3 regions of the Serratia sp. NA_13 genome follow, and region 2 is predicted to be linked to each of the others. Evidence: predicted binding sites of a transcription regulator. Region 2 holds the regulator's gene; each other region holds the start of a gene.
The links. The regulator CRP, encoded in region 2, controls carbon source genes, mostly activating them, when cyclic AMP is high. The targets are predictions, from matches to a motif close to ATGTGANNNNNNTCACAT.
Positions count from the first base shown of each region.

Region 1: mlc (sugar metabolism global transcriptional regulator Mlc) is a predicted target of CRP. The motif match lies at 1,846-1,863, and genes of this name have one in related genera.
Region 3: ACUTSU_RS09075 (YfcZ/YiiS family protein) is a predicted target of CRP. The motif match lies at 1,636-1,653, and genes of this name have one in related genera.

Region 1 is NZ_JBQZFV010000001.1:305,997-309,278, reverse strand. It holds gene bioD (dethiobiotin synthase) at 1-253, opposite strand, end outside; gene mlc (sugar metabolism global transcriptional regulator Mlc) at 537-1,754, opposite strand; gene ACUTSU_RS01440 (LysR substrate-binding domain-containing protein) at 1,913-2,803, opposite strand; gene ACUTSU_RS01435 (MFS transporter) at 2,950-3,282, shown strand, end outside.
Region 2 is NZ_JBQZFV010000018.1:74,316-77,597, reverse strand. It holds gene ACUTSU_RS20195 (phosphoribulokinase) at 1-857, shown strand, start outside; gene ACUTSU_RS20190 (OsmC family protein) at 897-1,304, opposite strand; gene crp (cAMP-activated global transcriptional regulator CRP) at 1,684-2,316, shown strand; gene ACUTSU_RS20180 (YccS/YhfK family putative transporter) at 2,371-3,282, shown strand, end outside.
Region 3 is NZ_JBQZFV010000004.1:123,870-127,151, forward strand. It holds gene fadL (long-chain fatty acid transporter FadL) at 107-1,384, opposite strand; gene ACUTSU_RS09075 (YfcZ/YiiS family protein) at 1,790-2,086, shown strand; gene fadI (acetyl-CoA C-acyltransferase FadI) at 2,280-3,282, shown strand, end outside.

The DNA of each region.
Region 1 (3,282 bases), on a different contig from region 2:
GCGCGTGAAAGACCTCTTCCAGACAGGTAATGGGATTAATTTCCTGGTACGACAGCGCCATGGTCGAAGATGCCTGCAACACCAAAGCGTCTTTATTGCGAAGGCCTTCGCTGGTTTCCTGACAGCGCGTAGCGACAGGTTTGTAGCCGGCCACAGAACGGCCCTGCGCAGCAAGCGCCTGTAATAAAGCGCGGGAAACCACGGTTTTACCGACATCGGTATCCGTACCTGTAACAAATAAACGCGTTAACATGAATTAATTGCCCCGAGATGCACCGTTAACCAAAAAGTCGCCAAGAATGTGGCGAAAGCGACGAACGGGAAAAGTCTAGAGGATGCCGGGGAGACGGGGCTTGAGGTAGCTCAACCTTTTGTCGTTAAACGATAAGAATTACTGATTGGTGAAAGGCTGTGCCCCATGATTGACCGTGGCACCGTCGCAGACCCAAAAAACCGTAATCAAGGCGGCGGATGCTGAGCATAGCGGGTCTACGTTCAAGGCCGACAACGCAGAGTACGGCTTTTTGGGGCGCAGCCTACCCTTGCAGCAACTGCACCAGCAGCGAACCATTGTATAACGCTTCTTTCACCAGTGCCGCGCCGGGCATGGTGCCTTTATTGAAGAACTGAGTGGGCTCCACCTGAATCTGCTCACTGTAGGCCGGTAGCGACTGCTGACGTATACAGGAGGCAATGGCCGGATGTAGAATTTCTGCCGCCCGGTTCAGCGGGGAACCGACCAGGATTTTTTCCGGATTGAACAGGTTAACCATGATCGCCAGGATGCGGCCCACGCTGTGCCCCACCCCAAGGATAATGTCTTTCGCCAGTTGGTCGCCCGCCAGCGCCGCATCACACAGAGACTCGACCGTCAACGGTGCCCCGTGCAGGCTGGAGCTCATTGAGCTTCCGAGGCGCGCACGAGCAATTTCCAGCATATTTTCGATGCTGGCGACGGTTTCCAGGCAACCGTGATTGCCGCAGTAACAGCGTTTGCCGTAAGGATCGACCTGGGTATGGCCAATCTCGACCACGCTGCGGCTACCGGCATGCAGCACCCTGCCACCGGTGATCACCCCAGCGCCAACGTTGTGGTCGATCACCACCTGAATCACGTTTTGGCTGCCGCGCGAAGCGCCGTATAAGGCTTCGGCCATGGTCCAGGCGCTGATGTCGTGTTGCAGGTAAACCGGCAGACCGGTACGCGTTTCCAACGCCGGGCCTAATGGCATATCTTCGACATCGTAAAACGGCATACGGTGTACCACGCCGGAAATCGCGTCAACCATGCCCGGCAGCGTAATGGCGATCGCCGTCAGGCGTTCAAGCTTGCTTTGATGGCGGATAAAGAACTGGTCGACTTCAGCAAGAATGCGTTTTAACAGTGGGTCGGGGTGTTCAGCGGCCAGTGGCAACAACTCCTCCACCACCAGTTTGCTGCTGATATCGCGCAGCGCCAGCGTAATGGTGCCACGGCTGATACGGGCGGAAAGGTAGTGCCAGGCTTCGGTGTCCAGCACCAGCCCAACCGCCGGACGACCACGGCTGCCGACTTCCTGGAACTCGGTTTCTTTAACCAGATGGGCTTCCAGCAGTTCACGGACGATTTTGGTGATACTGGCGGGAGCGAGCTGCGCCCGTTTTGACAGTTCGATGCGCGAAATTGGGCCCAGTTGATCGATTAGCCGATAAACTGCCCCTGCATTTGTTTGCTTGATTTGATCGATATGCCCAGGCTGCCCAACCGCAATCACAAACCTGCTCCTACTATTTTTCGCGCTTCTAAATAAAGACTATCGGCTATGGTGGGGCTTTTGTAATACAGCGTCAACTATTTGATTCGTTATGTGATTTGCTGCACAAATTCACCCTACTTTGCCTGCGGATTGCGTTTTATTTACCCAGTTGGCTTTCAGGGTAACAGTAACGCCATCAGGGATTTGGCCGCAGCTGTCAGGGGGCGTTGGCGATGATGTACCAACCAAACTTCGGTCGTCGCCTCAGGTTCCGCCAGCGGTAAATATTGCACCCCGTCGATTTTAACCCGTGCGAAAGACGCCGGCAGAATCGAGATGCCCAATCCGGAGGAAACCAGGCCGATAATGGTCATCGCCTCACCGACTTCCTGGGTGATATAAGGGGTGATCCCCGCTTTGGCCAACAGCGACAAAATCTCGTCATGCAGCGCGGTTCCCACTTCACGGGAGAAAAAAACAAAAGGTTCTTCCGCCAGATGGTGGAAGCGTAACGTACCGGGTGCCACATGGGTTAACGGATGCCCTTCCGGTACCACCGCCACCAGGGGTTCACACAGTAAAAGCTGATGCTTTAACACGTCCGGTAAGCGGGTGTTGCGCATCACGCCCAGATCCAGCTCGCCATTGAGTAAGGGTTCAATCTGCTGCTTGGTGTTCACTTCGCGCATCTTGATATGCACCTGTGAGTGCTGCTGACGAAAAGCTCGCAGACTGCGCGATACCACGCTGATAAAGGGGGCCGACGAGGTGAAACCTATGGTCAATTCGCCCAGTTCGCCACGTTCCAACCGTGCCGCTTTCTCGGCAGCGCGATTCACCTGATCGAGCACCTGATAGGTCTCTTTCAGAAACAATTCCCCCGCCTGGGTCAGGCTGACATTGCGGTTGTTGCGCGCCAGCAGGCGTGCGCCGACCATTTCCTCCAGCGCCTGGATTTGCTGGCTGAGCGGCGGCTGAGAAATACGCAGACGTTCTGCGGCACGACCAAAATGCAACTCTTCCGCCACGGCGACAAAATAACGCAGATGCCTCAATTCGATATTCATACTTTAAACATCTCAATTTTAATTATTAATATATTAGACAAAAAACTGCCCTCTCCCTATGATTTTGTTAATTCATAATGTGTTGATATATACCCGATGTTCGGTAAGGAAAGACTGTGACAACCCCTGTGCGCTCTGCGGCCGATATGCCGTCGACGCGGGCCGCCAACGATAACGCGGCCACTGCGCCAAAAACCCAACGTTCCACCATTAACAAACTTCCCTACATCGAACGCGGAACACCGCAGTTTATGCGCGTCACTCTGGCGTTATTTTCCGCCGGCCTTGCCACTTTCGCCTTGCTGTATTGCGTGCAACCTATCCTGCCAGTTCTGTCTCAGGACTTCGGCATCTCCCCGGCACAAAGCAGTCTGTCGCTGTCGGTTTCTACCGGGCTATTGGCGATCGGTCTGATGTTTACCGGCCCGCTGTCCGACGCCATCGGCCGTAAATCAGTGATGGTAGTGGCGCTGCTGCTG
Region 2 (3,282 bases):
ATCCCGTTATCGCAGTGACCGGCTCCAGCGGTGCCGGCACCACCACCACCAGCGTGGCGTTCCGTAAAATCTTTCAGCAGTTGAACATCCGCGCCGCGGAGCTGGAAGGTGACAGTTTCCACCGCTATACCCGGCCGGAAATGGACGCGGCGATCCGCAAAGCGCGCGATCTTGGCCGTCATATCAGCTATTTCGGCCCCGAAGCGAACGATTTTGGCCTGCTGCAACAAAGCTTTAGCGAGTACGGTACCAACGGCACCGGTCGTTCACGCAAGTATCTGCACACCTACGATGAAGCGGTGCCCTATAACCAGGTACCGGGGACCTTTACCCCGTGGGAAGCCTTACCGGCACCGACCGACGTGCTGTTTTATGAAGGGCTGCACGGCGGCGTAGTGACCGAACACAACGACGTGGCCAAGCATGTCGACTTGCTGGTCGGCGTGGTGCCTATTGTTAACCTGGAATGGATCCAAAAGTTAATTCGCGATACCGGCGAGCGTGGCCACTCCCGTGAAGCGGTGATGGATTCAGTGGTGCGTTCGATGGAAGACTACATCAACTACATCACACCGCAGTTTTCGCGCACCCATATCAACTTCCAGCGGGTGCCGACGGTAGATACCTCCAACCCGTTCGCCGCCAAGGCGATCCCCTCGCTGGACGAGAGCTTTGTGGTGATCCACTTCCGCGGCCTGGATCAGATCGATTTCCCTTATCTGCTGGCGATGCTGCAGGGATCTTTTATCTCGCATATCAATACGCTGGTGGTGCCGGGCGGCAAAATGGGATTGGCAATGGAGTTGATTATGGCGCCGCTGGTGCAGCAACTGCTGGAAGGCAAAAAAATCGGCTAACTTACCGGAGCGCGGCAACGGACCGCGCCCCTTTATCTATCAGGACACCGCGCGGATCTCAAAACTGTGGGTCACGCTGGCGGCCTTGCTCAGCATCAATGACACCGAACAGTACTTCTCGGCGGAAAGATTCACCGCGCGCTCAACAATTTTGTCACTTAAATCTTTACCGGTGACGATGAAATGCAGGTTGATATGGGTAAACAACCGTGGCGCTTCTTCGCGCCTTTCAGAGGTCAGCTTCACCTCGCAATCACGCACGTCGTTGCGTCCTTTTTGCAGGATCGACACCACATCTATCGCGCTGCATCCTCCCACCGACATCAGCACCATTTCCATCGGACTGGGCGCTTTATCGCCGGCGTTGCCGTCCATCAATACCTGATGGCCAGACGCGGATTCGCCCAGAAACGTCAACCCTTCCACCCACTTAACTCTTGCCTGCATGCTGGTCACTCCGGTTAATTTCTTAAAATCAGACTACGCTTTCGCATAGAAACTGGCAACGGAACCTGATGCTAATCATGCTGAAGCGAGACAACACAAGACACCCGCCTCACTCTGTGCTACAAACAGAGCCGCAATAAATCTTTCCGGGACACTGATTTCAGGGAAACTCCCAGGGAAAGGCTCCTTTACCGGTATGTTAACAGAATGTAGCTTGCAGCTCTCCCGGCAAGTTAATATGCTAGAGCGACAGCGTATATTTATGACACGCCTCAAAACCTGCTGCCAGCTACCATTAAAACAACGGCGACAGCACGTTTTACAGGGAACTCTGACCCCTGTGACACAAGGCAGCGATAACAACAGAGGATAACAGCGAATGGTTCTCGGCAAACCGCAAACAGACCCTACTCTCGAATGGTTCCTGTCTCATTGCCATATCCACAAATATCCATCCAAAAGTACGCTGATTCACCAAGGTGAAAAAGCCGAAACGCTTTACTACATCGTCAAAGGCTCCGTCGCGGTGCTGATTAAGGATGAAGAAGGTAAAGAGATGATCCTGTCCTACCTTAACCAGGGGGATTTCATCGGCGAGCTTGGATTATTTGAAGAAGGTCAGGAGCGTAGCGCCTGGGTTAGGGCGAAAACCGCCTGTGAAGTGGCTGAAATTTCCTACAAGAAATTCCGCCAGTTGATTCAGGTTAACCCGGACATCCTGATGCGCCTGTCAGCTCAGATGGCAAACCGTCTGCAGATCACCTCTGAGAAAGTGGGTAACCTTGCTTTCCTGGACGTTACAGGCCGCATCGCGCAAACCCTGCTGAACCTGGCGAAACAGCCTGATGCCATGACCCACCCGGATGGTATGCAGATTAAAATTACCCGTCAGGAAATTGGTCAGATCGTCGGTTGCTCACGTGAAACCGTTGGTCGTATTCTGAAAATGCTGGAAGATCAAAACCTGATCTCCGCCCACGGCAAAACTATTGTCGTTTACGGCACCCGTTAATCACTGAAAAAACGGCGCGATAATTCGCGCCGTTTTTTTATGCCCCTAGTCATCATGTGGCGCCGACTGATTTATCATCCGGAAGTTAATTACGCACTACGACAAACGCTGGTGCTGTGCCTGCCGGTTCTGCTCGGGCTGTTGATCGGCCAACTACAATACGGCCTGCTATTTTCCCTGGTTCCCGCCTGCTGCAACATCGCCGGGCTGGACACGCCTCATAAACGCTTCTTTAAACGCCTGATCGTCGGCGGTTCACTGTTTGCATTCAGCAGTTTGTTGCTGCAGCAAGCTCTGTTGTGGCAGTTGCCGCTGCCGATACTGATGCTCGGCCTGGCGCTGCTGCTCGGTGTCAACGGTGAAATAAGCCCGCTACACGCCCGTCTGCTGCCTGCTGCGCTAGTTGCCGCCATCTTCTCCCTCAGCATGGCCGGTACGGTGCCGCTTTGGCACGCGCCGGTGTTATATATCGTGGGCACGGCCTGGTACGGCCTGTTTACCTGGTTCTGGTTCAAGCTGTGGAAAGAACAGCCGATGCGCGAGTCGCTTAATCAGCTCTATCTGGAACTGGCGGACTACTTCGAAGCCAAATATTCGCTGTTGACCCAGCACACCGACCCGCAGACCGCATTACCTCCCCTGCTGGTGCGCCAGCAAAAGGTCATGGATCTGATCACCTTGCTGTATCAACAACTTAATTTTCTCCCCCATGCCAGCAATCTCGAACAAAAGCGCCTGCAACGCACCTTCCAGGTCGCGCTGGATTTGCAGGAACACATCACCGTCAGCCTGCACCTGCCGGAAGAGGTGCAAAAACTGGTAGAACAGAGCCAGGCCGAAGCCATTATCCGCCGCAATGCGCAGGTAATTGCCAATCGGCTGCGCACGGTGGCGCACGATATTCTCTACCACCAACATTCGCAACGCTTCAATATGGGCAATGAACTGACAGCATTGGAAAAAGTG
Region 3 (3,282 bases), on a different contig from region 2:
ATTTTCGGCTGTTCACCACAAAGCAGGAAAAACCACGCTTTTTCCTGCTTTGTCAGCAACCTAAAGCGCCCTAAGAAGGGCGCTCCTGGCTTCGTTATCGAAAAGATTAGAAGCGGTAGTTGAAGTTGGCACCGTACAGCCAGGCCTTGCCCACCGATTCGAAGGTGTATGGACCTTCTTTAATGGTGACTTTCTGACCGTGCATGTAGGAGATACCGACGTCAACCGAAGCGTCTTTGTTGAACGCGTAGCTGGTACCTGCGCTCAACCAGAAGCGGTCCTGATCCGGGATAGAGATAGAACGGTTCTGGGCCGGCACCGGGCTGTCATCGAAGGCGATACCGGTACGGAAGGTCCAGTTATCGTCGTAGAAGTAGGTAGTACCCAGTGCGATGCGGTAAGCGTCTTTAAAGCCTTCATGCTTCTCGAACAGCGTCTGGCCGTTGTTGCCGGTAGCTTTCAGCTCCTGGAACTGGCTCCAGCTGGTGTAAGCCAGGCTGTAGTGGATAGCCCACTGAGGTGCAACCTTGTTGTAACCTGAGATTTCCCACATTTCCGGCAGGTTCAGGGTCAGAGAGCCAGGAATGGTATTGCCATCGGTCCCCCATGGCAGACTGGTTCTTCCCTGCAGCGGGTTAAGGCGGGATGGAATGCTGCTTTTGTAGTCGCCGTCGAAGTCGACTTTCACTTCTGAACGATAAGTTAAGCCATAGCGGTTGTTTTCGTCGACTTCATACAGCAGGCCGGCGTTCCAGCCAAAGCCCCATTCATCGCCCTTCAGGTGAGAGATTTGAGTATCAGCTGGCATTCCGAGGGCTGCACCACTTTCACCGGCATAACGCTCAAGCTTGGCTTTGGCGTAAACCGCGTCAAAGCCCAGGCCGAAGCTGAATTGTTTGTTCAGACGGTAAGCACCGCTCAGGTTCAGGTTGACGGTGGTCAGGTCAGTTTTGCCACCGTAAGCCCCAGCGGTATAACCGTCGTTGAATTCGGTCGCCAGGCCGTAGTTGCTGGTGACCGAGCCACCCACGGCAAACTGATCGTTAATAGGTTGAACATAATGCAGGTTTGGCACCCAGGCGGTAGGGGCGATATTTTTAGAATCCAGGCTAGCACCGGAAGGTGACTTGCCGGAGATGTCTACATCCGGATCGATAAACACCGCACCTAGGGAGAGTTCCGGACGGGTGTACATCATCAGCAGGGCCGGGTTGCGGCTGGCGGAAGCTGCAGTATCCGCCATGGCGCCCTCGCCAGAATACGAACGTCCTAAACCAGCTGATGAAAACTCATTCAGCTGGAATCCTGCGGCAGACACGTTTGAAGAAATAATTGCCACTGCAGCTGCGAGAGCTGATTTAGTAAATAGGTTTTTCTGGCTCATGACCAAAACCTCATTATGTGTTTATTATTTAAACTATGTTACTTAGAGTAACAAGGAGCGCGGGATTGTAGGGTCCGTTATCATTCAGACAAATCAGACCAGTGGCTGAATTATAGGTCCGACCTGTGAGAATGTTGCAACATTGTTTTTGAAATATTTCCAAATTGATATCAAAAGAGAGATCTGGCTAACAAAAAACCAGCAGTGCATAACAAAATTCTTACCATTTCTTAGCAGGCGACGATTTTCATTTGTGATTTCCATCACTTAAAACACCTATAAAAAGTAAGTGCTAGTGATCGGTTTCATCGCAGAGTAAAATGAGCGCAGAATCTTGTGTCTTTGCGCCAGTAGTTAAATGGCAATTTGGACTCGCGTAACGGCGGTCCCTGAGGAGAATGAATCATGTCAAACGCACTTAATAAATGTAGCGCCCAGGAAACTGCCGCTTGTTGCTGTGTTGATGTCGGTACCGTCATGGACAATACCGATTGCACCGCCTCCTACAACCAGGTGTTTGCTAATCAGCAAGATGCAGAGAAAATGCTGGCGGTGTTGACCGAAAAAGCCCGCGGCGTGGAATCTGACCCTTGCGACATCAGCAGTAGCATTAAACCGGTTGACGGTGGTGTGGAACTGGTGGCTGATTTCACCTTTGCCTGCCAGGCAGAAACCTTTATTTTCCAGCTTGGCCTGCGTTAATTGCTGCTTTAAAACGGTGCGGGGTTCACCCGCGCCACTCGCTTCCTCCTCAACCCTCCTCTAGAAAGTTGCTCCTGCTCTCAGTTTTCACTTCTGCCGGTTTGCCAAATGTAAACATTTGGTTAACAATGACCCCATCAGGTCAGACCTCTTCTTGACCGTTGCGCTGGCGTTATTCTCTTCAGGAGCGTTTATGAGTAAGGCACTGCCATTGGTGACCCGTCACGGTGACCGTATTGCGATTGTAAATGGACTGCGCACCCCCTTTGCCAAACAGGCGACCGCTTATCACGGTATTCCAGCGGTGGATTTGGGTAAAACGGCGGTGAGTGAATTATTGGCCCGCAGCGGTATCGATCCTGCATTGATTGAACAACTGGTGTTCGGCCAGGTGGTGCAAATGCCTGAAGCACCGAATATCGCGCGTGAAATCGTGCTCGGCACCGGCATGAGTGTGCATACCGATGCCTACAGCGTGTCGCGTGCCTGTGCGACCAGCTTCCAGGCGATTGCCAACGTGGCGGAAAGCATCATGGCCGGCAGCATCAGTATCGGCATTGCCGGTGGCGCTGACTCTTCCTCCGTACTGCCTATTGGCGTCAGCAAGGCACTGGCGCGTACATTAGTGGACGTTAACAAGGCCCGCACTCTGTCGCAGCGCCTTAAGCTGTTCAGCCGACTGAAGTTCCGTGACCTGATGCCGGTTCCTCCGGCGGTGGCGGAATACTCTACGGGGCTGCGAATGGGCGATACCGCCGAACAAATGGCGAAAAGCCACGGCATCACCCGGGAAGAGCAGGATGCGCTGGCGCACCGCTCGCATCAGTTAGCGGCCAGAGCCTGGGAACAGGGACTGCTGCACGATGAGGTGATGACCGCCTACGTGCCGCCGTATCGCAGCCAAATTAGCGAAGACAACAACGTTCGCAAAGATTCCAGCCTGGCTTCCTACGCGAAGCTGAAACCGGCATTTGATCGCAAGCATGGCAGCGTTACTGCAGCCAACAGCACCCCCCTGACCGACGGTGCGGCGGCGGTGCTGATGATGAGCGAGTCGCGGGCGAAAGAGTTGGGCCTACAACCGCTAGGTTATCTGCGCAGCTTTGCCTTCTCTGCCATCGACGTGTGGGAAGATATGTTGCTTGGGCCGTCCTACGCTACACCGCTGGCATTGGATCGCGCCGGTATCGGCCTGG